3 regions of the Lysinibacillus sp. 54212 genome follow, and region 2 is predicted to be linked to each of the others. Evidence: predicted binding sites of a transcription regulator. Region 2 holds the regulator's gene; each other region holds the start of a gene.
The links. The regulator LexA, encoded in region 2, represses DNA repair genes until DNA is damaged. The targets are predictions, from matches to a motif close to CGAACATATGTTCG.
Positions count from the first base shown of each region.

Region 1 (7,730 bases), on a different contig from region 2:
TTTTAATAAGGTTCGCTTTATTTACGTCATAAGGAAGCTCGTGTACAACAATTTGCTCCTTACTCCCTTTAATCGCTTCAATTTCAGCTTTTGCTCGAACAATGATTTTCCCACGACCAGTTTCATAAGCTTTTTTAATCCCGTCTACCCCCTGAATTATTCCTCCAGTTGGGAAATCAGGGCCCTTTAATACTGTCATGAGCTCGTCCACTGATGCTTGTGGTTTGTCCAATCTCATTAATACGGCATCTAAAGATTCTGTTAAGTTATGTGGCGGAATATCTGTTGCATAGCCTGCAGAAATTCCGGTAGAGCCATTCACAAGTAAATTAGGGAATCGTGCAGGTAAAACAGTTGGCTCAACATCCTGATCGTCAAAATTTGGTACAAATTCTACGGTACGCTTTCCGATATCACGTAGCATTTCAGCAGCAATAGCCGATAATCTGGCTTCTGTATAACGCATCGCAGCAGCTGGATCGCCATCTACAGAACCGTTATTACCATGCATTTCGATTAGCATATGGCGCGCTTTCCAATCCTGACTCATACGAACCATCGCTTCATAAACGGATGAATCACCATGTGGATGATAGTTACCGATTACATTTCCGACTGTTTTGGCAGATTTACGAAATGGTTTATCATGTGTATTGTTATCTGAAAACATCGCGTATAATATACGTCTTTGTACTGGCTTTAAACCGTCTCGTGCATCAGGTAGTGCGCGGTCTTGAATAATATATTTTGAATAGCGACCAAATCGGTCACCCATAACTTCTTCTAATGGTAAATCTTGAAAACGTTCACTCGTCATTTGTTATTCCTCCTCTTGATGGATGAATTCATTTTCTAAAATATTGGCTTCATCCTCCATACCGAAGTTTACATTGGCTTCTATCCATTTACGACGAGGTTCTACTTTATCGCCCATTAATGTTGTTACTCGTCGTTCAGCACGAGCTCCATCTTCAATCGTGACACGGATTAGCGTTCGCGTCTCAGGATTCATCGTTGTATCCCATAGCTGATCCGCATTCATCTCACCAAGACCTTTATAGCGTTGAATCACATAGCCTTTGCCAATGTTTTTGATTGCTGCTTGTAATTCGTTTTCTGTCCAAGCATATTCGAGCACTTCTTTTTTACCGCTACCTTTAGATACTTTATACAGAGGCGGAAGAGCAATATAAACTTTTCCTGCCTCTACTAAAGGACGCATATAGCGATAGAAGAATGTAAGTAGGAGTACTTGAATATGTGCACCGTCAGTATCAGCATCGGTCATTATGACAACTTTATCGTAAGCGGAATCTTCAACAGAAAAATCAGCTCCAACACCTGCTCCAATTGCATGAATGATTGTAGCGATTTCTTCATTTTTCATAATATCCTGCAGCTTTGCTTTTTCTGTATTAATAACTTTTCCGCGCAGTGGTAGAATCGCCTGGAAGCTTCGATCACGCCCTTGCTTAGCTGAACCACCTGCAGAGTCACCCTCTACTAAATAAAGTTCATTTCTTGAAGCATTTTTAGATTGTGCGGGTGTTAGCTTACCTGATAGAAGAGTATTTGCCTTTTTATTCTTTTTCCCATTACGTGCATCTTCACGCGCTTTTCGAGCTGCCTCACGAACCTGCTGTGCACGAATTGCTTTACGAACAAGTGAAGCGGATAGCTCAGCATTTTCCTCGAGCACATATAGGAGCTTCTCAGATACAACTAAATCTACAGCAGAACGTGCTTCACTTGTTCCTAGCTTCCCTTTTGTTTGTCCTTCAAACTGAAGTAGGTACTCAGGGATACGAACTGAAACAATGGCAGATAAGCCTTCGCGAATATCTGCACCTTCTAAATTTTTATCCTTTTCCTTCAGGAGGCCAATTTTTCGTGCATAATCATTAAAGACGCGTGTCAAGGCTGTTTTTGCACCCGTTTCATGTGTCCCACCATCACGTGTACGAACATTATTAACGAACGATAGGATTGTCTCGGAATAGCCATCGTTAAATTGGAAAGCAAATTCCACTTCGATTTCTTGTTGAGTGCCTTCTACGTATTTTACTGGATGCAGTACGTCCTTTTCTTCGTTTAAGTACGATACAAATGCCTCAATGCCGTTTTCATAATGGAAAACATTATGTTGACCTTCGCCACGCTTATCAATTAATTCGATTTTTAATCCTTTTAGTAAAAACGCAGACTCTCGTAAACGTTCAGCTAACGTATCATAATTAAATTTAGTGACAGAGAAGATTGAAGCATCGGGAAGGAAATGAACAAGTGTTCCTGTTTCCTTTGTTTTGCCAATGATTTCAAGAGATGATACTGGCTTTCCGCCTTGTTCAAATCGTTGACGGTGAATTTGTCCATCGCGATGAATCGTTACCTCTAAATATGTTGACAGAGCATTCACTACGGAGGAACCTACACCGTGAAGTCCTCCACTTGTTTTATAGCCACCTTGTCCAAATTTTCCACCTGCATGTAAGACTGTAAAGATAATTTCGGGTGTAGGCTTCCCCATTTTATGCATACCTGTAGGCATACCACGTCCGAAATCACGTACACTTAAGCTTTGGTCTTCATGAATTGTTACGACAATATGTGAACCAAATCCGGCTAGTGCTTCATCAACTGCATTATCAACAATCTCATACACTAAGTGATGAAGGCCTCGACCATCAGTGGAACCAATATACATCCCAGGTCTTTTTCGAACTGCTTCTAATCCTTCTAATACTTGAATGGCATCGTCATTATATGCGATCCCAGGCTGTTGTTTTGCCAAATATATTCCCCTCCAAAAAACAAACAAACGTTCTGTTGCTATTCCATCGTACTGATCGTAGCATTCACTGTCAATATTGTCTAACAGTGGTTTTAGACATTTATTGTATCATTTAAATGTGTTGTTTAAAAGTTCACGCTCTATTGGTATTCACGAAAATGGATAGGAATTCCTTCTAAAAAAATAAAAAGTAGTACAAATTGTTCCCTTCCACATCAAAAAAGTGTAAAATGTTATCACAACCTATTAGTACCAACTAATAATTTTGATTTTTGAAAGGAGCACAACTTGTGACAAATACTTTGATACTTATTTGTGCTTATGTAATCGGGTCTATTCCATCTGGTTTATGGATTGGCAAATGGTTTTACAAGACAGATATTCGTCAACATGGTAGCGGAAATTTGGGTGCGACGAATACATTCCGAATTTTAGGGAAAAAAGCAGGTATTGTTGTAACAATTATTGATGTATTTAAAGGAACAGCAGCCGTATTACTTCCACTTATGCCGTTTTTCGCAGATTCGACAATTCATCCACTAATTTTAGGGATCGTTTCAGTAGTTGGTCATATGTTCCCGATTTTTGCAGGATTCCGTGGAGGAAAAGCAGTTGCAACAAGTGCAGGTGTGTTATTAGGATATTCGTGGCCACTTTTTGTTGTACTATTTTTTACATTCTTTCTCTCTTTAAAAGTTACGAAGATTGTAAGTTTAACATCGATGATTGCTGCATCAGTAGCCCTAATTTATAGTATAGTTTATGGATTCTTTAAAGAAGACTGGGCATTATTTATTTTAGTAGCATTCCTATTTACTTTTATTTTTTATCGCCACCGAGAAAATATTAAACGTATTAAAGCAGGCACTGAACCAAAAGTTAAGTGGATTTAAGCTCTCTATATTAGAGGGCTTTTTTTATATTTATTAGATTGTTATGGCATAATAATACATGAGGTGATAACAGGATGAATATAATCGTAACAAATGAGGCACTACATTGGTTTAAAGACGAAATGGAAGTTAAACAAGGAGACCATATTCGTTTTTATGCACGGTACGGTGGCTCCTCCCCTTTCCATGAAGGTTTTTCAATCGGGATGAATCGTGAAATGCCACATGAAATGGGTGTAGAAGCAGTGATCGAAGGCATCCATTTTTATATAGAAAAAGCGGATGAGTGGTTTTTCAATGAGCACGATTTATATGTAACAGTAAATAAGAGGTTAGATGAGTTAACTTATGAATATAAACGGGCAGTGTGAAAAGCAGACATACTTGTTTTGAGTGCATCATTTCTAAATAAACAACGACAAAAATATAGCGTGAACCAGAGAGATATTACTTTCTAGTCCACGCTTTTTTGTGCTTTTATACCCTTAACCCGCAAAACCTATAGACGAATCGAACTATTTTTATGTTATATTGGAATAGAATGTGTAGAAAGGAGAACATATGCAATTTAACACACTAAATAAAAAGCTATTAGCTGTATTTTTATCGTTAACGATTCTTGCGTTAATAACAACAGTTACGATATTATTTTTCACCTCAACAAAAAGTTTGAATGATATGAGTGAAAATCAGCAAATCGAAATCGAACATACAGTAGAAACTCATTTTGAAGCAACCGCAGACAAACTTTTAAGCCTTTCAAAGCTCTATGCTGAAGATGAAGGCGTACTAAGTGCATTCTCTTCTGGTGATCGTAATAAAATTGAAGAAGCTTTAATCCCTATTTTTCAGCGATTACAAACAGAGCATGGTGTGACGGTATTTGAAGTCGGAGATCCTAATGGAATTGTTATATTCCGTAGCCATAAACCGGATACATATGGTGACAGTAAAACGGATTTACCAGCAATTCAGTCTACTTTGAAAGGAAATACGAGTGCTGGCTTTGAGTTTGGTAGTAGTGGGCTATCGGTTCGTGCATTTGTTCCTCTAGTTCAGAATGGTCAAATTATTGGAACGCTACAAACGGGCTTAGATGATACTTTTTTAGGTGAACTACAAGCTTTACTACCGGATATTGGCATAGATTTATATAATGAAGAAAGAACTGTTGTCGTTTCTTCTGAAAAAACGAATATCGGTCAAATACTACAAAATGATACACTGCTGGCTTCAATTCAGAAAGGCGATAAGGTTCGCTTGGACAATGATTCAATAATTGAAACGTATATGCCGATGTATGATCCGACAAACACGAAAATTATCGGAATTATACAAGCTAGTCAAGACATATCGGTTATAGCCGTTACGAAAAGACAAACTCTTATAATCGCTACTACTGTTCTACTTGCTACGATAATTGTTGTAGTGATTATTTCTTTACTATTTAGTCGTTCTATTTCCAAACCAATTAAGGCTGTTTCACAACAAATGTCTATTTTAGCAACAGGTGATCTACGTAATCGATTGGAACTTAAGAAGCCTAAGGATGAAGTGGGTGACTTGATTGAAAATATGCAGCATTTCCAAAAGAACCTACATCAAACATTCACTGAAGTAGCGGAATCTGCAACAGAGGTTTCCTCATTCAGTGAAGAATTATCCTATGCATCACAGGAAGTTGCTTCAGGTGCTACACAAATAGCAAATACGATGGAAGAGCTGGCAACAGGAACAGAAAAACAAATACTAGCAACAACAGAGTTATCAACGATAATGAATGACTATGCGGCAAAACTTCAAGATACAAGTAAGAGTGCAACCGAATTACAGCAAGGAACAGCCGAAGTTGTTGCCCTATCACATGAGGGAAGATTGTTAATTACTCACTCTAATGACCAAATGCAATCTATCTATGAAATTGTACAAAACTCAATGGAGAAAATGAAAGATTTAGATGCTAAAGCTCAGGATATTTCATCCTTTGTATCGATTATTAAAGATGTTGCTGATCAAACGAATCTGTTAGCATTAAATGCATCGATTGAAGCTGCTCGTGCAGGTGAACATGGAAAAGGGTTCGCTGTTGTAGCAGAAGAAGTTCGAAAACTTGCTGAACAAGTTGCCAAATCCGTAGATGAAATAACAATGATTGTTAGCACGATTCAACGGGATTCTTCAAATGTTAATCTATCGCTTGAGGCGGGGTTCTTGAAGGTACAACAAGGATCTAGCCAATTACAGCAAACTACAGCAACCTTTAACTCTATTAATACAGCGATGCAGGGAGTTGCTACACATGTCGAAAATATGTTGCTCAATGTACATGGAATGGCAGATGAAGGTCAAGAAATCCATGCTTCTATTCAAGAAGTAACAGTCATTACCGAACAAGCATCAGCAGGGGTGCAAGAAACAGCTGCAACTGCTATCCAATCAAGTGAATTAATCAAAGAAGTGTCAAGAGGAACAGAACAGCTCGCCTCATTGGCCACAGAATTAGATATTTTAGTAAAACAATATAAACTTTAGCTAAACTCCCCTACTAGAATTCATTCTAGTGGGGATTTTTTGACTTTGTAGCTTATAAAGTCTTTATTTTGGGAATTGGCAGAAAAATGCGGTTTGGCTCTGTCCTTAGCTATAATAAATTGTGACAGCTTAGAATTATTTCTACAACAGAGATAGAGGGATACATGCATGGAAAGACATATTTATTGGCGCAGTACATTTTTTTTATTAGGGATTGTTATTTTATCCTTTGGTATTACACTAACAATTAAAGCGAAATCAATTGGTGTAGGCTCTTGGGATGTACTTCATATTGGTCTTGCAGATACGTTTGGCTTAACAATTGGCACATGGTCTATCATTATCGGACTGATCATTTTAGCTATTGACTCCTTATTCATGAAACGATTACCGAAAATCGGCACATTTCTTGATATGTTTTTAGCGGGCATTTTTATTGATATTTTTAATGCTATCTTACCCCCTTTTACGGGATTCCTCCCACAATTACTGTCATTTTGTATTGGCTTATTGTTGCTAGGTTTTGGCTGTGGGATGTATATTGTGGCAAACCTCGGTGTAGGACCACGTGATGCTTTAATGCTACTACTTTCACATAAGCTTGGCTGGAGTGTTGGTCAGGCACGAACGACAATGGAAGTTCTCGTAGCAATTATTGGTTTCTTACTAGGTGGTCCGATTGGGGTTGGTACAGTTATTATGTCTTTTGGACTCGGACCGATTGTTCAATGGGCGCTGAAAATTAATGAAAAGCTATTCTTTGCTTTGACGGGTAAGGAAAGCTCTGCTTATAATTAAGTATGGTAACAGAGGAGTTGACGTGATGATAACGATTGTAACATCCAAAGCTTTTGACAATTTACATGCGCTATTAGAAGATGAGGATTTTTATGAGGAAGTTGTAGCAGAGGCAACTGCTGAAAACTTTTTGCTCACGTGCTCGATTGGAATTGATGATGACGGTGAGTACATTACTTGGAATCTATTTTATAAGGATGGATTTAGTGAATCCGAAACGATACCTCTCTCAAAATGCAAGTTTGATGTGTTTGATTTAGAGGCGTTAAATACAGAGATGAAACAGACCTTCCTAAGATTATTGGGGAAGGCAGCAAACAATGGTGATCTAGACGCTGCACCTTCTCAAGATTTACTCTCTAAATTAGTTTAAAACAAGGTAGCCCCCACAATATGTGAGTGCTACCTTGTTTTATTGACCTCGTGAGAAAAAATGACGAAACTTGTAAAATGCAAAACAGGAAGCAACGATAAAAATCGTAAAAACAATAGGAAGAATAATTAAAAATGAAGTGGTCATTGGATTTTCCTTTCGTTAATTCTCATTTAACAATGAATAAATGTAAGTGTCATAAGCTTGGCCGTTCTGATACATATATGCTTTTAATATACCCTCTTGTTGAAAACCAATGGATTTTAATAAATGGTTAGAGCTATCATTTTCAAGAAATACAATAGCTCCTATTCTTGTTAAGCCTAATTCGCTAAATCCATAT
Region 1 covers NZ_JBAFWZ010000001.1:257,795-265,524, reverse strand. Annotated here, with positions in the region: gene parC (DNA topoisomerase IV subunit A) at 1-817, opposite strand, end outside; gene parE (DNA topoisomerase IV subunit B) at 821-2,791, opposite strand; gene plsY (glycerol-3-phosphate 1-O-acyltransferase PlsY) at 3,082-3,684, shown strand; gene V4T18_RS01235 (HesB/YadR/YfhF family protein) at 3,759-4,055, shown strand; gene V4T18_RS01230 (methyl-accepting chemotaxis protein) at 4,246-6,216, shown strand; gene V4T18_RS01225 (YczE/YyaS/YitT family protein) at 6,385-7,014, shown strand; gene V4T18_RS01220 (hypothetical protein) at 7,040-7,387, shown strand; gene V4T18_RS01215 (GNAT family N-acetyltransferase) at 7,550-7,730, opposite strand, start outside.
Region 1: a site for LexA is predicted at 2,812-2,825, ahead of parE (DNA topoisomerase IV subunit B). Genes of this name have one in related genera too.

Region 2 (7,730 bases):
GAATATCTGCTGCCTCTTTAAAAGTGTCATACACTTCAGCAGGAATTTGGAATGGCTCATGTGCCCAATCGTATGCTGCTTTTGTTAATGTAACTTCATCCGTACCTAATGGAGCACCGTGTGAATCTGCTTTACCTGATTTATTTGGTGAACCGAAGCCAATTACTGTTTTAATTTCAATTAAAGTTGGTTTGCCTTTAGAAGTTTTCGCTTGCTCAATTGCATTGTTGATGGCATCAGTATCATTACCATCTCCTACGTGTAAGTAGTTCCAGCCATATGACTCAAAACGCTTTTGCACGTTTTCAGAGAATGATTTAGCTAAATCACCATCTAATGAAATATCATTTGAATCGTAAAGAACGATCAGCTTTTCTAATTGTAGGTGACCTGCTAATGAGATTGCCTCTGCCGCGACACCTTCCATTAAATCGCCATCTCCGCAAAGTGCGAATGTATAGTGGTCAACAATATCGTGGCCTGGCTTATTATATGTAGCAGCTAAATGTGCCTCCGCCATTGCCATACCAACTGTCATTGCAATCCCTTGACCTAGTGGACCAGTTGTTGCTTCTACGCCAACTGTGTGACCGTACTCTGGGTGACCTGGTGTTTTTGAGTCCCACTGACGGAAGTTTTTAATCTCTTCCATTTCAAGACCATAGCCACCTAAATGAAGTAGGCTGTATAACAGCATAGAGCCATGTCCAGCAGATAAAACGAAACGATCACGGTTATACCATGTTGGATTTTGAGGGTTATGACGTAGTTGCTTTGTCCATAGTGTGTATGCCATTGGAGCTGCACCCATTGGTAAGCCTGGGTGTCCAGAATTTGCTTTTTCGATTGCATCAATTGATAATGTTCGGATTGCGTTAATTGCTAACTGATCCACATTGTGTGTCATTTTGTGACATCCTTTCTCGTGCTAATTATTGTTCTTATATAGTGTAGTCAAGAACCTTTAAGAAAACAATGCTTTTACGGCAAATAGGTTATACTTTTTTATTAAATATGACACATTAATGCCGAAGCAAAATAAGGTTAATTCAAAAAGTTATTTTTCTGTGCTTGTTTCACTTTTTCTGGTGTTACATCATTACCAGCAGCATCAACGATTTTGACATTTTCAATTGTTTGACGCATTGAACTTCTAAATGTATCTAAATATTCTTTACGCAAAATTGAACGTTCCTTTGCCTCAGCCTCTGTTAATGTGCCCTCCTTCGCTTTTTTCGATAACTCATTAATACGAGCGATTTTTTCATTTGATAACATAGCTTTCTCACCTTTCATATTTCCAATAATACAAAGGTATGAGAAAAAGGCACATGATGCAAGTGTTAACTCTTTCAGACTAAAGACTTTCTTTCCTTTAAACAGGTTTTGAAACTTCATCCATTCCATAGTTGGGTTATTCTGTAATGGAAATAAGAATTTTAAAGTATGTCAATTTACTCTACAGTGTTAAAAAAACGTGGAAAAGGTTATTTGCCACTATGTTCGATTTTATTCAACGGATAATTCCTTTCGATAAAGCTATCGCTAGCAAACACGCCTCTATACAAGAAATATTTTTTTTAATAAACACAGCCTAATCTATAATATAGGAAAAGGAGATTCGATATGATAGATACTACGATTACAGTATTAATGGTTGTGGAAGCTGTATTTTTGTTACTAACGTTATATTTTGTTTTAAGCTATATGAAGTATTTGAAAATTGAAGATGAGAGATTAGAAAAGCAGTCCAAATTTGCAGCAATTAGTTGTTTAGCGATTGCTTTTGCCATTCCAATACTCTCTACGATTTTTTAGTCTAGGAAACACTTAAGAAGTAAGTTGTAGTAGCCCACTAAATTTATGCGGGTCTATAATTTTATGAAGAGGCGGCTATACACATTATTTTACACTGCTTTCAGTATACTCTGTATATCTCCGGTGAACGGTTGCTTTACTTACTTGAAATCCTAAGCCTTGAAGCGTGCTTGCGATTTCGTTAAACGTAAGTCCCTTTTGACGAAGCTTAACAATTTCTTCTATAGGTACTTCTATTCGTTCACGCCCTTCTGCATTTCCTCGTTCTTTTAAATTCAACTCTGGTCTATAGCCATTTTCTACTGCCCTACGCATTCCTCTACGTATTTTTGCATTGTGTAACCTCCGCTGGTATTCCTCGACAATCGCCAATATTTCTAAAAGCATTGTATCCATTTCATTTAGTGAAAGTGGACCAGCATCATTTAATGAATACACGGTAGTTTCATTTTTTTGCAATAAATGCAGGACAGCCATTCGTGCATTGCCACGTCCTAATCGTGTTTCGTCTTGCACAAATAACGTCGTAATATTCTCAGCCTTCATAAAATCAAGCATTGCTAACAGACCATCACGATCCACATCATAGCCGCTTTGCTGATCCTCGAAAACTGCTGCAACTGAAAATTGTAGATTACTAGCATAACGAGTTAATTCCTCTCGTTGCCTAATTAATGATGTTTCTTGTGTAGATTTTTCAGTGCTTACTCGGCAATATAGTACTGCCTTGTTGTTGTTTGTCATTGTTGTTCACTCGCCACTTTTACAGAATAATGATCTTCTTTTATTAAATTTGCAATATAGATTGAATGTCTTTCAACTGGGATAAGGATTTCTTGTCCTTCTACAATCGCGCCAGTTTTCATCGCATTTTCTTTTTTTACAAACGTAATCCAATCATGCGTAGACATTTTACCACGATATTGATCGGCTAACGACCATAATGTATCGCCTTGCTCAATTGTAATATTTTTATAGTGCTCGATTTTTTCGTCTGTAATAAATAAGTATAGAATAAAGACAAGAGAAGCTGCGAAAAAAAGTGCTATATAGCTATTTTGTTTTAACCATTTCATTATAAAAAACCCCTTTACGAATGTTTGTTCGGTATGTATGTTTTCATATTAGAACAAACGTTTGTTTTTGTCAACTCTTTTTCGAACCTATGTTTGCATTGTTGTTCGCATAATGTTATACTGTTCGTAATTAGATAGAAGAAACTACATAAAAATAGAGAGGTGAGCACTATGACAAAGGTATCAAAACGACAAGAAGCAATACTAGCATTTATTAAAGATGAGGTGCGAGCAAAAGGTTATCCTCCATCAGTTCGAGAGATTGGAGAGGCTGTTGGTCTTGCTTCAAGTTCAACTGTACACGGTCATTTAGCGAGGCTTGAAAGTAAGGGCTTGATTCGTCGTGATCCTACAAAACCTCGTGCAATTGAAATTTTAGATCATGATGCTGATCCGGTTAATAAACAAGAAGTGATTCACGTTCCATTAATCGGGAAAGTAACGGCTGGATCTCCAATCACAGCAATTGAAAATATTGATGAATACTTCCCACTTCCTAATACATACGGTACGAGTGAGGATCAAATTTTCATGCTAGAGATTATGGGAGAATCGATGATTGAGGCAGGCATATTAGATGGTGACTTTGTCATTGTGAAGCAGCAATCAACAGCTCATAATGGCGATATCGTCGTTGCAATGACAGAAGATGATGAGGCAACGGTAAAACGATTCTTTAAAGAGAAAACTCACTTCCGTTTACAGCCTGAAAATTCTTCAATGGATCCTATTCTAGTGAATCAAGTATCGATTTTAGGTAAAGTTGTAGGCTTATATCGAACAGTACAATAAATATAAATGGAGAAGAATACGCAAGGTTTTCTTCTCCATTTTTCATTCCTGAATATTTAAGGGTATTGATTTCATAAATACGTGAGCATTACTGCAAATTCGTGCATACTTATGTTTTTCTGCATTTCATTCCCATTCAATAGATGGTTCTTGCTTATGTAGATCAACGGAAGAAAATAGTATATGAAGATGACAATTATAGTTATTTCAATTATGGAATTAAAATTAACGAATGAACAGCATCTCTTATATGAAGTCGCTTTAATTAATTGATGGACATACGGCTTCTCCAAAATCGAATCTGTAATCGATTTTTTTAGTTTGTAATTGTAGTAGCTTTATTTTACAAAAGAGATTTTATTGATCCCCATCATAAAAAGGCGGCCGAAAATCCAGATTTTCATCTAAATTTTCGGACAGCCCTTTTCGCTAACTATTGATATATTTTGCCGCCAGATTCTTTAAATTCTTTTGCCTTTTCCTTTAAACCTTCTTCAACCGCTTTCGTTTCTTTTTCTTTGACACTATTGCGAATATCATGTGAGATTCTCATGCTACAAAATTTCGGTCCGCACATCGAGCAAAAATGGGCTACCTTTGCTCCTTCTGCAGGCAATGTTTCATCATGATACTCTATTGCTCGTTCAGGATCTAATGATAAATTGAACTGATCTCGCCAACGGAATTCAAAACGCGCTTTCGATAAGGCATCATCTCGTTTTTGCGCTCCCGGATGCCCCTTCGCTAAATCGGCTGCATGTGCGGCAATTTTATACGTAATGACCCCTTCACGTACATCGTCTCTATTTGGTAAGCCTAAATGTTCCTTCGGTGTCACATAACAAAGCATGGCCGTGCCAAACCAACCAATCATCGCAGCACCAATCGCAGATGTAATATGATCATAGCCAGGGGCAATATCCGTTGTAAGCGGCCCTAATGTGTAAAACGGTGCCTCTTCGCAAATTTCTAATTGCTTATCCATATTTTCTTTAATAAGATGCATTGGTACATGGCCTGGTCCTTCCACCATCACTTGCACATCATGCTTCCAAGCAATTTTCGTTAATTCCCCAAGCGTTTCGAGCTCTGCAAATTGTGCTGCATCATTGGCATCATGAATAGAGCCTGGGCGTAAGCCATCGCCAAGCGAAAAGGCCACATCGTACGCTTTCATAATTTCACAAATTTCTTCAAAATACGTATACAGAAAGTTTTCTTGGTGGTGCGCTAAACACCACTGTGCCATAATCGATCCGCCACGCGATACGATGCCTGTTAAACGCTCCACTGTTAATGGAATGTAACGTAGCAGGACACCAGCATGAATCGTAAAATAATCTACTCCTTGTTCTGCTTGTTCAATTAATGTATCGCGGTAAATTTCCCATGTCAGATTTTCTACGATTCCATTTACTTTTTCAAGTGCTTGGTAAATTGGCACAGTCCCAACTGGCACAGCCGCATTACGGATAATCCATTCACGTGTTGTATGAATGTTTTTTCCTGTAGACAGATCCATAATCGTATCAGCGCCCCAACGTGTAGCCCAAATCATTTTTTCTACTTCTTCTTCAATCGAAGAGGAAACCGCAGAATTCCCAATATTGGCATTCACTTTCACGTGAAAATTGCGTCCAATAATCATCGGTTCTAGCTCTGGATGGTTAATATTGCATGGAATAATCGCACGACCTCTCGCTACCTCACTCCGCACAAATTCAGGCTCCATATTTTCTCTAATTGCAATAAACTCCATCTCCGGTGTAATCATGCCTTTTTTTGCATAATGAAGTTGAGTCACATTTTTTCCTTCTTTCGCACGCAATGGTTGGCGCTTTAAGTTCGGGAAAATGTTGTGTTGAGCACGAGGATCATCCTCATTACTATAGCCATTATCTTCCGCCTTCACTTGTCGCCCTTCATACTTTTCTACATCTGCTCGTTCCTCAATCCATTTACTGCGAAGAGCCTCTAGCCCTTTTGTTATATCGATGGAAGCGTTCGGGTCGGTATAAGGTCCACTTGTATCATAAACTTGCACTGGTAGGTTTTCCTCTTCCCCTACTGTACTCGTCGTTGGACCTAGCACAATTTCTCGCATAGGTACTCTAATATCCTGTCTTGAACCAACCACATATACTTTTTTACTCCCTGGAAAGTTGGACATGATCGAAATGTTTTCTTTGTTTAATGAAGTTGATGACATAAAAAAACTCCTCCTTTATATTTGGTAAAGGACGAGATCTAGATCAATCCATTAGTAGTGGGGCAAACTAGAAAGGCACAGCGCAACTAGAATAGGTCAAGCGGATACCGCGTTTTTCAGATACCTATTCTATGAAAACGTTCCTATACAAAAAAAGCTGAATCCATTTATTAGAAACATAAACGGACCCAGCTTACGATATGTATGTAGAAGTGCTCACATATACTAAAGATTTCTAACTTCCCTACGCTGGCATGATCCAGATCAGGTCCAAAGGGTCAAGAAACTTCTAAGCGTTTCCCTCTCAGCCCAACTCATTGGACTCCCCTAGTTAACACTATTCGATTACCATTATTGTACAATATTACCACTTGAAATAAAAGGGTATTTTTTATACTATTTCGTCATTCACCGTTTTTTTCATAATTGCGATTATAGTAAACGCCAGTACCAATCGATCATTTCCTCACCATAAAAATAAACAACAATGGCAGCTATCGCGATAGAGGGCCCAAATGGTACAGGGGTTTTTCTTCCTTGCCCCCGTATTTTGAGCACAATAATGCCGATCACCATACCAATGACAGAAGCCAAAAATAGCGTGAGTAAGGTTTGCACTGTTCCTAGCACTAGGCCGATAACAAAGAACAGCTTTATATCGCCACCGCCCATGCCGCCTTTTGAAATCACGGCAATTAAAAATAGTAAACCAAAGCCGACAGCTGCCCCGACAATACTATCCCACCATGGCTGAAGTGGTGAGAAGAATCGAGCGAGCAAAATTAATGGCAGAAAAAATAATAATATCTTATCCGGTATTAACATGTACGCAAGGTCCGATACATTGATAATCACGAGCAACGAAATGAACAACAGGGCTACCGCTAGCTCAGCTGTAATACCAAGATGCCAAGTAGCGAAGGCAAATAGAAAGGCTGTTACTATTTCGGTCAAGGCATAGATTGGGGAAACTTTTGCCCCGCAGCTACGACATTTTCCTCGTAAAAATAAAAATGAAAAGACAGGTACGAGATCCGGCACCGTCAGCTGTCGATTGCAGCTAACACAATGAGATGGAGGAGAAACTATGGACTCTTTTTTAGGCACTCGTAAGCCGACTACATTATAAAATGAGCCAAATACGAGACCAAAAACTCCTGCAAATACTGTATACACAATCTCCATCTTTAACGCTCCTTACTCCTACCTGCGAATTTTATTCATAATAGAATGTAGTTACTTGAACGGTTGCTACGACAGTATCCGACTTATCCTCCGCAAACTTGTTTTCCTCACCAGATAGTTCGTATTGGATCGTATCAATATGCATGACCCGTTCAATATTTTCAATTTCCTTAATAAATTGCTGTAGCTTTTTGTAATTTGGAGATGCAACTTCCATATTAAATGTCACGAGCTTTAACGAGCCCGGCAATGAATCGGCAGCAATCGTTGAAACGGGTGTAGTATCTTCCTCTGGAGTCGTTTCTGCATTGGCTTCTGTATCAGTTTGAGTTGCATCCTGCCCTTCTGTTTCCTCTGCTGAAGGCACATGAGGATCCTGTAGCCCTGAATCTGAAACGAGCGAATCGTAATTATTAAACTCTACTTTTAGGATACGTGAGCCAGTTACAAATTCTATTTCTTCAATATTTAACAGCAGCTCATCAATCGCGCGTGTTTCAGGAACCTTTTTTCGCAGATCAAATTCATTTGTCTCGTTGTTAGATCTCTGCTCCTTTACAGCTGCGATGCTTTCCTCAAGTGCAGCCATTTCCATCTTCAAATTATTGACAGACGATTCCATACTTTCTACTTCATCCTGCTTAGGAAGC
Region 2 covers NZ_JBAFWZ010000013.1:76,718-84,447, forward strand. Annotated here, with positions in the region: gene tkt (transketolase) at 1-907, opposite strand, end outside; gene V4T18_RS11100 (DUF896 domain-containing protein) at 1,045-1,278, opposite strand; gene V4T18_RS11105 (hypothetical protein) at 1,627-1,818, shown strand; gene V4T18_RS11110 (YneB family resolvase-like protein) at 1,903-2,562, opposite strand; gene yneA (cell division suppressor protein YneA) at 2,559-2,894, opposite strand; gene lexA (transcriptional repressor LexA) at 3,066-3,686, shown strand; gene thiC (phosphomethylpyrimidine synthase ThiC) at 4,120-5,895, opposite strand; TPP riboswitch at 6,120-6,234, opposite strand; gene V4T18_RS11130 (prepilin peptidase) at 6,328-7,080, opposite strand; gene V4T18_RS11135 (potassium transporter) at 7,112-7,730, opposite strand, start outside.

Region 3 (7,730 bases), on a different contig from region 2:
TAATGGAACTAAGGATAATTAATGAATTCGAATAAATGCTATAGGAAGGATGTAAAAACCAATAACTAAGAAAAATAGCAGATAAAACAATCATTGAATCTACTATAATAAAAATCGAGTACCTCAACGTATGGTTCACTATTCACACCTCTTTGTTCACCAACAGAATAGTAGCGAGATGTTACATATCCTCTCTTCTATTCAAGTTATTTTAAAAATCTAATAATTCTCGATAAAATAGAGTCATTTTATAATGGGTAGTTAAGTTATGAAGTTTTTTTAGTGGGATTATTTTTGTTTATGTTTTATAGGTATAGAGGTTTTCTTCCAGTTTGAAAATTCAAGAAAAGGAAGTTTAGAGGAGCATGTATCTCTTATTTGTAGTAAAGTTTATTCGCGATAGGATAAATTTAGTTTGTAACATTTCATATTACTATAATTTTTATAGTAGCTTAGTTACTTAAATCACTCCTAATTCTATTTATTTTTATTTTTCTAGTAGAGACTTCATCCAGCTCATTTAAGAGTTTATGCATTTTTGCCCCTGAATATTACTTTTAAATAACAATCGTTACATTGGATACAAATTCATTAGCACTAATAGGAAAAAAATAGTTTTAATTTTATTCTTACCAATAATCTTTCTACCTAAATTCCTAAATGCTCTCGTAGCTCATCTTGAATACCCTGTAATTCCTGTTCATTCGGAATATAGTAGTAAATACCATTCATAATGGAGCTTGAGCCATTGTTTAAATAGATTTGTTCGATAGTTTTAAAACTACTTCCATAATTTTTGCTTATGTTTAAAAGTTCATCAAAAACAACATTTATTTGGACATTATCCTCTAGCGTTTCAAAAATGGATTTATAATTAAGGACAGCTCCTACCGATGTAGCTTCCCTTAGTACTCCCTGAATCACTTGTTTTTGCCGATTTTGTCGACCAAAATCACCATTAGGGTCCTCATAGCGCATTCTCACAAATTTTAAGGCCGTCTCTCCATCTAATTCTATTTCACCTATCGGAAAACGCTCCCCATCATAATCAAATGCCAACGCATTGTTAACTGAAATACCACCGACGATATCGATAATATCCGTAAAGCTTTCCATATTTACTCTTGCTACATAATCAATTGGGATATCGAGTAAGTTTTCTACCGTTTTCATGGACATCTCAATACCACCAAATGCATAGGCATGATTAATTTTGTCCTTAAGTCCTTCGCCTATAATTTCTGTATACGTATCTCTTGGAATACTTAGCAATTTTGTTGTTTTGAGTGTTGGATTAACCGTCAGAACAATCATTGTATCTGAGCGTCCACTATCCCCGTCTCGCTCATCCACCCCTAAAATAAGTGCAGAAAATGGTTCAGCAGAGGCGACATTTACGGGAGCCTCCCTCATATCTGATCTTTCATATTTCGTTGGTGTATATAATTGATCTGCGGTATTCTTCATATCGCTATATACTTTATAGGTTACAGCAAAGCCAATAACACTTAGTACGAGTGTGCTGATAATTCCCCATTTTAATAGTTTCTTCATATATACCTCCATCTATACTTTCTCCATTGTATATTTATATACTAAAGTAGGATGATTTTAACAAAGTAGCCTCTATTCCGCTTTTGAATAACGCAATATTTGCCACCATTTGGCCCGTTCAATCTTTTCAGGCTCTTGCAAAATCATTGGTTTATTTCGAATAATCCTTGAATTGTTTTCGAGAAGCATATCGACAGCATCTAACTGTTTTCTTTTCTCTAAATAAAGTAGTCCTTTGTCAAAATAAAAGGGGCGTGACGATAAATTGTGCACATCGGAGCCATACGTATGAACTAAATTGGCTTTGACTAAATCGAGCGACAGCCTTTGTATAGCGCGACCAAAATGACCGGCTAAACTTCCCGCAGTAACTTGCGCTAAGGCCCCCTCCCGAATGAGAGCTTCTAACAGCTCCGGTCGTTCAGCAATTGCTTTATTTCGTTCGGGATGAGCAATGATCGGCGTAACTCCTTCACTCAAAAGCTCGCGAATAATCATTTTCGTATAGTGCGGTACTGTGTAAGAAGGTAATTCTAATAATAAATAATTTGAATTTGCTAGTGTGTGAAGCCTATTTGACCTGTATTGTGGAATGATGCTATCTGATAAACGAACTTCATGTCCGCTATGAAGAGTAAGGGGAATATTCTGTTGTATTAGGTCGTATTGTAAGATGTGAAGTTTATTTTGCACGTGCTTATAATTTGCATGATACTGCGGATGATTACTATGTGAAGTAGAAATGATTTCGGTAATCCCTTCCAATACAGCCTGCTCTAAAATTTGTAGTGTCTCTTCCTTTGTTTTGGGACCATCGTCGACATTCCATAAAATGTGACTGTGTATATCAATCAAAAACATTCACCTCTCTTGCTAATATTTAACTACATATTATTAGTCAACATGCTTTATTTATGCTTATCACTACAATATTATTACTATTTATTGATTTTTTATACTTTGTTTACTTAATTTAGTACTATTACCGCTACTTAAGATTAATTTCCATTGCGCTAGCGTACTTTCCCGGATTAATGTTACAACTTATTATTCCAGGAACTTGTGTATACTTTTAGACCTCATAAAAAGGCAGCCTCTTGTTCATTGTGAACAAGAAACTGCCTTTCATTTATTTTCATTCTTTTATTTTGCGTATTCTACAGCACGTGTTTCTCGAATGACTGTTACTTTTATATGACCTGGATAATCTAATTCTTCTTCAATTCGCTTACGAATATCTCGAGCTAAGCGATGTGAAGCAAGGTCATCGATTTTGTCAGGTTGTACGATAATACGCACTTCACGTCCTGCTTGGATGGCAAATGATTTCTCAACACCTTCGTAGCTTTCAGATATTTCTTCAAGCTTTTCAAGACGACGAATGTAATTTTCTAATGTTTCACTTCGAGCTCCTGGACGTGCAGCTGATAATGCATCGGCTGCAGCAACAAGCACAGCTATAACAGATGTTGCCTCTGTGTCACCATGATGGGATGCAATACTATTAATAACAACTGGATGCTCATGGTATTTTGTTGCAAGCTCCACGCCAATTTCCACGTGACTACCTTCTACTTCATGATCAATTGCCTTACCGATATCATGGAGTAGACCAGCACGTTTTGCTAAAGTGACATCTTCCCCTAACTCCGCAGCAAGTAGACCAGCTAAGTGCGCTACTTCGATGGAGTGTTTTAATACATTTTGACCGTAGCTTGTACGGTACTTCATGCGACCTAAAATCTTCATTAAATCTGGATGTAAATTGTGGATACCAACCTCGAAAGTTGTTTGCTCACCTGTTTCACGAATTTGCTCGTCCACTTCACGGCGTGATTTCTCAACCATTTCCTCGATACGAGCTGGATGAATACGACCATCCTGTACTAGTTTTTCTAGGGCTAATCGGGCTGTTTCACGACGGATTGGATCAAACCCAGATAAAATAACCGCTTCAGGTGTATCATCGATAATTAAATCAATACCCGTAAGAGTTTCCAGCGTACGAATATTGCGCCCTTCTCTACCGATAATTCTACCCTTCATTTCATCATTCGGTAAAGTTACAACCGATACTGTTGTTTCTGCAACATGGTCTGCTGCAAAACGTTGTAGCGCTAGAGATAAAATTTCGCGTGCCTTTTTATCAGATTCCTCTTTTGCACGTGTCTCTGATTCCTTCGTCATAACAGCGATGTCTGTTGAAAGTTCATTTTCAACTTGCTTTAAAATGATTCCTTTCGCTTCTTCGCGTGTTAAGGCTGCAATCCGTTCTAGTTCTGACTTTTGAGCCAGAACAAGCTCTTCCACTTTGCTTTCCATCTGTTCAATATGCTGTTGTCTTTCGGCTAGAGCTTCTTCCTTGCGCTCTAAGCCAGATTCTCTTTTGTTCAGAGCATCATCCTTGCGATCAAGATTCTCTTCTCTTTGCAATAAACGGTTCTCTTGTTTCTGAAGTTCTCCACGACGTTCACGAATGTCATTTTCAGCTTCAGTTCGAAATTTGTGAGTTTCATCTTTTGCTTCAAGTAGTGCTTCCTTTTTCAATGCATCTGCCTCGCGTTTTGCTTCTTCAACAATCGCCTGAGCTTGATACTTGGCACCAGTCACCTTTGATTCATTCACTTGTTTCATGTAGAAATAGATAACAGCGACACCGACAGCGAATCCAAGCAAAGCAGGGAATATCATGTCCATCATATAACCCCTCCTACTTGCTTTTATGTCTGATGTTCTAGTCGGCCGATATATTGATTTAACAACATACTGCCTATTTCATTTCAAAATTTAGAAATTATACATGTTAATTGTATATTTCCATACTAGCTCTGTCAAGGATTCCCCTAGTTCTATAAGGTTTTAGCAAATCTTTTATAAGATTAGGCTAAAATTTTATAGTATTAATAAATAACTTAAAAAGTCAGCACGGTTTTTCATAGGAATCCAATTTCTCTCAATACTTGCTATGTATTAACATAAAAGAGCGATTACAGACTCTAAATCAGCCTGTAATCACTCTTTGATTATTACTTATTTATCATCTAAAAGTAATGCTAATTCTTCATCCATTTCTTCGTCGTCATCATGGCCACCAATCGTGTAGTTACTTGAGCTAATACCATATGAATCGCGAATTTTATTGGCAATTTCATCTCGTAAAGAAGGATTTTCTTTTAAGAATTGTTTTGCATTTTCACGTCCTTGCCCTAAACGCTCATCTCCGTATGCATACCAAGATCCGCTCTTTTGAATAATATCTAAGTCAGCACCTAAATCAACAATTTCGCCTTCTTTTGAAATACCTTCACCATACATTATATCTACTTCTGCTGTACGGAATGGCGGTGCTACTTTATTTTTCACGATTTTAATTTTCGTTTTATTACCGACCATTTCAGTGCCTTGTTTGATCGTTTCTGCACGACGCACTTCTAAGCGCACTGACGAGTAGAATTTAAGAGCACGACCACCTGGTGTCGTTTCTGGGTTACCGAACATAACGCCAATTTTTTCACGAATTTGGTTAATAAAGATTGCTAAAGTTTTAGACTTATTAATCGATCCTGATAGCTTACGAAGGGCTTGTGACATTAAACGGGCCTGTAAACCTACGTGAGAATCACCCATCTCCCCTTCAATCTCTGCCTTCGGGACTAGTGCGGCTACAGAGTCAATTACTAAAATATCAATGGCACCACTTCGTACTAATGCTTCTGCGATTTCTAAAGCTTGCTCTCCTGTATCAGGCTGTGACAATAAAAGCTCATCAATGTTTACGCCAAGTTTTTGCGCGTATACTGGGTCCAGCGCATGCTCAGCATCAATAAAAGCTGCTTGTCCGCCATTAGCTTGAATTTCTGCAATGGCATGTAAGGCTACAGTCGTTTTACCAGAAGATTCTGGGCCGTAAATTTCGATAATACGCCCGCGTGGGTAGCCACCTACCCCCAATGCTGCATCAAGCGCTAATGAACCACTTGACGATGTTTCTACCATACGGTCAGTCGTCTCTCCTAATTTCATGATAGACCCTTTACCGAATTGCTTTTCAATTTGCTTTAACGCCATATCTAAGGCTGCTTTACGATCACTCACAAATAGTTCCTCCTTTAAATTCGATACTCTGTTTTCGTTATGTTTCTATTATACTTGGTAATGAGACAATACTCAAGAAAAAAGCGAACATATTTTCGATTTTTGCCTAAAATAAAAATTTGGACCATTATTTAAGCCCAAATTTTTATTTTCAGCTATAGCTTTCTTTCGTTTAACGCTTCTTATAACCTTTTTCAACGAATTTTCTCATTAAGAAACTAAATGTAAATTTTACAGCACGCAATCGGTTCGTGTTACGAGATCCAGACAGTTGCAGGCGATATGTAACTGGTGGTTCCTGACCTAGGCTAATACCGATCCATATTGTCCCAGCTGGCTCATTGCCATGTGAATCAGGACCGGCAGCACCTGTTAAGCCAACTCCAATGCTCGTTCCAAATTTTTCACGAACATTTTTCGCCATCCAACCCGCACATTCACTGCTGACGACGCCATGATTTTTTAACAGCTGGGCTGAAATACCAAGCTGGTCCATTTTTGCCTGTTCTGTATAGGTTACCACACCACCTACTAGTGCTTGACTCACTCCCGGAATTTCCGCAAGCTCGGATTGGAATAGTCCTGCCGTTAAAGACTCGGCCGCTGCAATTGTTAAACCGTTGTCTAGGAGCATTTCTACCATTTTAGATGCTAATGATTCATCATCGACACCATATTGGTATTCTCCTACTAACGCTAGTATTTCCGACTTTTTTGCTTCAATCAATAGCCAAGCTTCCTGTTCAGTACTCGCTTTAGCTGTTATGCGTAACGTTACTTCACCATCTGCCGCAAGCGGTGCAACAGTTGGATTTGATTGAGCTTCAAGAATATCTTGCACACGTGTTTCAAGCTCTGCCTCACCAATACCATAAAATCTCAGCACATGTGAAACAATTGTAGCACCATCTGTTAAACGTGCAGCTAGGAGCGGTTTCGCTTCAAATTGAAACATAGGCTGAAGCTCCTTTGGTGGTCCTGGAAGCAGCAAATAGAAGCGACCATCATTTTCGTAAAGCATGCCAGGTGCCATTCCGTGATGATTAGCTAGGACATCGCAACCTTCAAGCACAAGTGCCTGCTTACGATTATTTTCGGTCATAACTCGGCCCTGTCTCACAAAATATGACTCAATAGATTCAAGCGCTACAGGATCAAATGTAAGCGTAGTTCCTAAGTGCTTTGCAATCGTTTCCTTCGTTAAATCGTCCTTTGTTGGACCTAAGCCACCAGAGAAAATAATTAAATCCGCGCGCGATTCGGCAATACGAATTGTCTCCTGTAATCGACTACTATTATCGCCTACAACGGTATGATAGAACACATTAATACCTAACTCGGATAGCTGACTTGAAATAAACTTTGCATTTGTATTCGTTATTTGACCGAGTAAAAGCTCTGAGCCAACTGCAATAATTTCAGCATTCATAAGAAAACCTCGCTTATTTTGAATCTAATAAAACACGTCGATTTAAATAGAAGTAATCCCAACCAGACCAAATCGTAAAGAATAAGGCTACATAAAGGGCAATATCGTCAAATGGAATACCTACTAAAGTGAAAATTGTATTGTGTAGCAATAAAGCCGAAATGGCAACAATTTGCGCCCATGTTTTAATTTTCCCTAGCTGATTTGCTGCTACAACCTCACCTTGACCGGCTAGGATCAGGCGCAGACCCGTTACAGCAAACTCACGTGAAATAATAAGGATCACAATCCAAGCTGGGGCTAGCCCTAGGTCTACTAATAAAATAAAGGCAGCCGATACTAATAGTTTATCTGCAAGTGGGTCTAAAAATTTCCCCATGTTCGTTACTAAATTGTATTTTCGTGCATAATAGCCATCTACCCAATCAGTTACAGAAGCAATAATAAAAATAAGCGCTCCTACAAAATGAGTAACGGGCATTTCTGCACCAAATAGTTCCATATTTCCCCAACCAAAGTCAAACAGTATTACAATCATAAATACGGGGATTAATAAAATACGAGAGACTGTAATCTTATTTGGAATGTTCATTTGTTAACACCTTTCATCGAAAGAAAATAGTCATCATACTCGATGACTATTGTTCTTGAA
Region 3 covers NZ_JBAFWZ010000008.1:45,780-53,509, forward strand. Annotated here, with positions in the region: gene V4T18_RS07360 (polysaccharide biosynthesis protein) at 1-139, opposite strand, end outside; gene V4T18_RS07365 (LCP family glycopolymer transferase) at 649-1,554, opposite strand; gene V4T18_RS07370 (tyrosine-protein phosphatase) at 1,627-2,409, opposite strand; gene rny (ribonuclease Y) at 2,698-4,251, opposite strand; gene recA (recombinase RecA) at 4,585-5,649, opposite strand; gene V4T18_RS07385 (competence/damage-inducible protein A) at 5,822-7,078, opposite strand; gene pgsA (CDP-diacylglycerol--glycerol-3-phosphate 3-phosphatidyltransferase) at 7,092-7,670, opposite strand; gene V4T18_RS07395 (helix-turn-helix domain-containing protein) at 7,717-7,730, opposite strand, start outside.
Region 3: a site for LexA is predicted at 5,734-5,747, ahead of recA (recombinase RecA). Genes of this name have one in related genera too.